2 regions of the Paenibacillus sp. N3/727 genome follow, and region 1 is predicted to be linked to the other one. Evidence: riboswitches for the same ligand, from Rfam matches in the RefSeq annotation. Region 1 holds a riboswitch; the other holds the start of a gene.
What was found. A riboswitch is a leader RNA that binds a small molecule or an ion and turns the genes downstream of it on or off. The one in region 1 is predicted to bind cyclic di-AMP.

Region 1 (3,134 bases):
AGCCCAGACGGTATCCCTCATCAATCTCCTCTGGATCAAGCCGTTTCTTCTCCGCTTCATTTGGAGGGGATAGATATTCCAACCCTTCACTGACATGACATCGGCAACGAGCACATGTCCCTCTTTTGCAGAAAGAATTCCAGTCCACTTCATTCTTCTCCGCCAGATCCAATACCGTCAAACCAATCACGGGCGCAACGAATCGTTGAATATTTCTGCCTTTTAGTTCTACGATTTGCTCTTCTGTTTCTTCGTGCATGTTATTCCCGATCGCAGCAGAACTCTCCGAAACCGAGTTATTCTTTCCCTCCCGGCCTTTCCAAAATTTAAACACGCTTCATTCCCCCTCAATGAGTTCATTAAGCTTATGTACACTTGAAGTCAGGCATCAGATGGGTATGAATCAACTCCTTAAATTCAGAAATATTAGACATTTCCCCGATACCTTTGCCTGTATGTTTTTCATAAATGGATTTTACAAAGTTCGCACCAAAGTCATGCAGCAGCGTCCCTGCAAATAGCAGGTCAATAAACTCACTGTATTTCAGATTCCTACACTTTATAAACTCATGAACAGTTTCTACATCACTTTGAAACAACTCAAACACAATCCCAGGATACTCATATTCTACCGGTGCAACGGAGCTGTCAGCAAAATCAATAATATAAACTTGATCCTTCGAATCAATTAATACATTGTCACCCGTAAGATCTCCATGAACATGTATGCAAGTACCGAGCTCATAATGGTTCAGAAAATGCTCAATCTGTTTTCTTAACTCAGGAGACACAACCTTCCAGCGATCATTATGGATTGCTCTCTCAATGATCACATCACGACTCACTTCTTCGTCCGGCAGCGTGTTCAACTTTACCATATCCTCCTGCAACTTACCTACGAAATCACGCTTTTGCTCAACCGTAAATCCATTTATGGCGTCACCGGCACTTTGGCCTTCGATAAAATCCATAATGATATACTTGAATTCATATTTATCATTAATTTTGGACGCAGCTACAATATTCGGTGTGCGTACGCCTTGGTCAATCGCTCGTTGCATCGCCGACCGTTCAGCTTTATAGTCCTGATCCGTATTCATTCCAGACGAAGTCGGTGCAAATATTTTGATCACGTAAGATCCTGCTTTGAAGACGGCATTTGTTCCCGGTGTTAAATGAGATATATCTTCCGCTCCCATTAATCGTTCCCTTACAAATATCTCCTGAATCAGAGGTCTAAAATCCTCGATGGATTGATAAACAGCTCCCCAGCTGTTCCAATCATTAATTTCTTTAGTAAACAAATACGACATTTCGTAATCAAACCTCCAGTTGAATCTCATACAATTAGATCAACACTCTTTACCTACTTATAGTAACATCATACAACAAAAAGCCCGCGAAATTCATCGCGGACTTCTATTCATTGCGAAATATTAATTCATACTACCTACCATCTGAACATAATCCTCTTGGCTGATGACACGACGAGCTGTTACATAACGGTTCTTATAGTAAGATTCCGAGAGCTTGCTGATTCTAACTCCTCTGCTAGTGGATGCATGAGCAAACTCATCATTTCCAATATAAATTCCTGCATGCGAGATACCGCGGCCACTTGTATTGAAGAAGACCAAATCTCCCAACCGAAGATCATCTTGATCTACGTAAATACCAGCTTCTGCTTGTGATACCGAAGTTCGCGGCAAATTTAGATTATATTGATCAAATATGTACAAAATAAATCCGGAGCAATCGAATCCGCTTACAGTTGTTCCTCCCCATTTATAAGGAGTTCCTACTAGTTGTGTAACTTCACTCTGAAGCTTCGTCTGATCAGCATATGCCGTAAAGGCGCCAGAGGAAAAAATAAGTGCAGACCCTAGTAAAGATAATACGACTTTCTTCAAATACACTTTCTCCCTTCGGTGCCTACGGAGTTAGCTAAGGGTTCGGTTGAAGGTCTCCTATATTCCCTTGACTTCAAGAATAATTCACCCAGATCGGTTCCCCCGTTTTCAAAACGAAATTCGGCAAATTCATTAAAGTTTTGTAACTCTATCATAGAGTAGTATATTTTGAGGTGATATGTCAATCGTATTCAGTAACAAAATTGTAATTTTATTCTGCAAATCTCGCTAATCACCCGTCATGCTCTGCAGTGATGTCAACTAACAGCAGATTGACCCGTTTTTGTATTTATCGCTCGTATTTTCGTTGGACTCTCGGAAGTAATGTAACTGCTTGGATAATTAATCCCAACGCAATATAAATAAAATGTACAATGGAGAAACCGTTTATGATATAGATTTGAATGGTGATCCAGATGATGATAGCAAAACCTATGTATAGAGAAAAAGTCCATGACCAGTGTTTATTCGAGAACATGTTGAGTTTCTCAGCAGTTATACATTTCCATTGACGTGTTAAACCCGATGCAACAAAACAGGGTATAACACCAAAGACGAAAAATAAAAGGATACCAGGAATAAGAAAGTTCGAAAAAATAGAACCTTTGATCATAGATACTGGCATGTCAATTAAATCACCACTTGGATCCAGAATTAAGGCACCGCCACCGAACAATGCACCTATACCCATAAAAATTTGTAGGCAGACTAGAATAATCGATTTCTCTTGCTTTTTATCATGATCCACGATTAATAAACCTACTTTCTGTTCTTATTTATTACAGTTTACTAAATATTTCACAAGTTGAAAGTGATATATAATGATCACTGCCTGAAGATCTTTGCCGTCATATACCATCGCTGCGTACTGAACACCTTTGTTGACTACCCCTTTCTCTTTCTTTAAACTGAACTTGATTATCAGTTTTAAGGAGGGACTTACGAATGTTGGCTTACCAGAACTCTTTATCAACTTGCAGATATCCGCATTGTCATAGTTTTGCACAGGTGACTTATGAATAGAGAAGTATTTGATCGTGAAATGACGAAGATACTCGACTCCGAATTGAAGCTTCCCTTGATTCAAATCGGATTAATCCGTGATGTCATGCTGAAAGAAGACAAAGCAGCGATGACTCTAATAACCACAGAGCTAGAACAGGAGCAAGGCATAACAGAAATACGCTGTAAACAGATTGAAGAGCTATTGCGCACAATGGGAAT
Region 2 (3,134 bases), 2.4 Mb from region 1:
GGCACACAGACGATGGACAAAATCATGATGACTTATGCGAAAAAATACCGCTTCAAACATCCGACAACTAAAGATTTTCTACAGGTTGTGGAGCAAATCACCAAACAATCGTGGCAGCCTTATTTTGACCAATATGTATACGGTAACCTGATGGCTGACGTCGCTGTGGAGAACATTCAGACCCAAAATATCGGAACCCGGGAAGACCCCGCCTATAAGACGATTGTGACCATCGTGAGCAAGGGCGGCACCGTCTCCAACATCCCGATCAGATTTGCATTTGAGGACGGGAAGACGGTTGAAAAGGTGTGGGACGGCAAGAATGGAAAAACCCAGTATGAAATCAAACATAAATCTCCACTCATCTGGACAATGGTTGATCCGAAATACACGATCGTGCTCGAGAACAAACACATCAATAACTATATGAAGGCGGGAATGGATCCGAAAGCTGTCACGCGCTGGAACCTGAGCATCACCAAGCTGGTAGAGACACTATTCGGCAGCCTGTCATGGTAAGGGGGGAGAACATGAAAAGCTACGCAGGCAAAGGCTGGACCAGTGTGAAAGATCAGTTCTATGTTATTATTCTTCTGTTTCTGTATCGGCTTCTGTGGGGATATTGCCTGTATCGCCTTGTTAAATCAGCCGTCGTTCCGCTACTGATGCGATTCCCGGACCCTGCTCCGAATGAGCTTAGTAAGCTGTTGTATTTTTACGAGGGCGAAAAGGCCCTGACTCAAAGCAGTGACGTTCATACCTATGCCTGGATACTCATCTGTATGCTGATCATTCGGATGCTTCTGACTCCTCTTATTCATGCCGGTATATTTTACAATCTCCATCAAGAGGCGAAAGGCGAGCGAGGTCTGTTCTTCTTCAAGGGCATCCGTCAGCTATGGAAACCGGTAACTTTATTTTATGTGGTTGAGACGATTCTGACCTTTACCCCCGCATATTGGCTGGTGCCGAAAATGTTACCTTCACTATTAGCTGCCATTCGCGACCCGTCTACGTTGCTAAAGATCGCTCCTTACTTCGTCTGTTGGCTGTTGTATGCGTATCTCATTCATTTGTTCTTTCTTTATATGCAGTTCGGCAAAACAACTGGCATGGGCATGATATCCGCTCTGATGGTCTGTCTCCGTCACATCGGAAAGGCTATGCTCATCTCCATTACGATCGGCGGAACAGCGATAGCTCTTCTCCTTCTACTCAGCGGTATGTCCTTCCTATGGTCAGGTCTGATCGGGTTAATCATTCAGCAGACCTCCTATTTTGTGAGCAGTCTGTTCCAGTTGTGGAGCGTTACTGCTCAATATCATGTATGGCATACTCATAGTCGTCAAATTTGAAAATCGTTCACATATCCATAAGAAACTTAGCATAATCAAAAAAACTAATTTTTACCATAAATTCATGCATTATATGTCACTATCAAGCTCAAAAGATGCATAACGCTAGCCAACTAAATAAAAAAATCCCGTTCTCCTCTAGGAAGAACGGGATTTTTTATGTTCAAATATACTTTCCTCGTTTGCCAAAAAGTTAATACTCTGATAAAATAACGAATGTGTTAGTAACAACTTTGTCATCTTTCCTGTAACTATTTCATATGGATAAACTATCGTATACTTATAATCTGTCTTATATCTTAAGAAGCCGAATTCCCGTTTCAACGGGAAGCGGGGGAACCGTCTTGGGTGAATTGATCTCGCAACAGAGGGGTCATAGGCTAACCTTCAGCCGAACCCTTAAGCTAACCTCGCAGGCATTGGAAGGAGCTTATCACTTGAAAAAGAAGCTAACAGCCGTTTCACTCGGTCTAGCTCTCGCCCTTACGTTAGGCACCGGAAGCGCTTTCGCGGATTCCAAGTTAAACAGCGCAATCAAACCCGTCATTGGCGTCTCCTATAAATCGGGCGGAACCACAGCCAAAGGATTCGATTGCTCTGGATTTACAAGTTATGTATTCAAGAAACTGGGGCTGACTTTGCCGCGTTCATCGGTATCCCAATATAAAGTTGGGACTGCAGTACCGAAGAGCCAACTGAAAGCCGGCGATCTTGTATTCTTTAACACCTCAGGCAGAGGCGTATCCCATGTAGGGATCTATATAGGCGGGGGCAAATTTGCACATTCCTCAAGTTCCCGCGGTGTCACCATCACCGCAATCAACTCGAGCTATTTTGGCAAGCGTTACATTGGCGCCAAACGAGTCATGAGCCCAAGCAAGTACAAATCCGCCGCCGTGAACTACAATTAATTTCATAACCAAAAGTTTACTTAAGCCCGAATGAGATTCACCACAATCTCCTTCGCGGCTTTTTCTTTATACTTTTATAACGGATGAAATAGGGAAAAAGTTTGCACCTTTACGAGAAAATTTTTGTGACAATAATTCGACACGAATAGCCATCTATTCTATTCAAAAGACAGCAAGAAACAATTGCCAAATGGACAGGCCCTCTGATAGAATATTCAATGTAATAACTTTGTCATTATTGTAAGGGCTTTTATATATAGAATGCATATGCCAAATTCCAGAACAATGGAAGCGGGGGATCCAACCACGGGTGAATTGATCTTGCTACTAAGGGATCATAGGGGACCTTCAACCGAACCCTACAGCTAACCTCGCAGGCAGCGGAAGGAGTTATTTATGCTTAAGAAGTTCAGTGCAACCGTGTTAGGCCTTTCGATGCTGTTCACGGCAGGCTTAGGCAGCGCTTTTGCCGATAGTAAGCTGGATCAAGAAATCGATAAGGTGCTAGGGACAAGATACAGCTATGGTGGCATGACAACAAGTGGTTTTGACTGCTCTGGATTTACAATGTACATATTCTCCGCAATGGGAATGAAGCTTCCCCATCAGTCGGGCTCCCAATTTGAGATGGGTACGGCCGTATCCCGCGAAGACCTTCGCCCGGGGGACCTCATATTTTTCAATACATCAGGTCAGGGCGTATCCCATGTAGGCATTTATATCGGCGATGATCAATTTGCCCATGCCTCCACTTCAAGAGGGGTCGTAACTAACCGACTGGGTGAAAGCTATTATGCGGAGCGTTATATTGGCGCCAAGCGAATTATGGATGATTCAGCATACGAAAACCACGCGTCTGAATAATTTG

Region 2: linked by a shared signal. The riboswitch ahead of MNQ98_RS00495 (C40 family peptidase) and the one ahead of MNQ98_RS18535 (C40 family peptidase) in region 1 are both predicted to bind cyclic di-AMP.

The regions. Positions count from the first base shown of each region.
Region 1 is NZ_CP093336.1:4,045,702-4,048,835, forward strand. It holds gene MNQ98_RS18525 (2Fe-2S iron-sulfur cluster-binding protein) at 1-334, opposite strand, end outside; gene MNQ98_RS18530 (phosphotransferase family protein) at 366-1,313, opposite strand; gene MNQ98_RS18535 (C40 family peptidase) at 1,437-1,910, opposite strand; cyclic di-AMP (ydaO/yuaA leader) riboswitch at 1,915-2,046, opposite strand; gene MNQ98_RS18540 (hypothetical protein) at 2,200-2,658, opposite strand; gene MNQ98_RS18545 (Mrp/NBP35 family ATP-binding protein) at 2,926-3,134, shown strand, end outside.
Region 2 is NZ_CP093336.1:100,451-103,584, reverse strand. It holds gene MNQ98_RS00505 (M1 family metallopeptidase) at 1-519, shown strand, start outside; gene MNQ98_RS00500 (hypothetical protein) at 531-1,355, shown strand; cyclic di-AMP (ydaO/yuaA leader) riboswitch at 1,651-1,789, shown strand; gene MNQ98_RS00495 (C40 family peptidase) at 1,793-2,266, shown strand; cyclic di-AMP (ydaO/yuaA leader) riboswitch at 2,525-2,661, shown strand; gene MNQ98_RS00490 (C40 family peptidase) at 2,663-3,130, shown strand.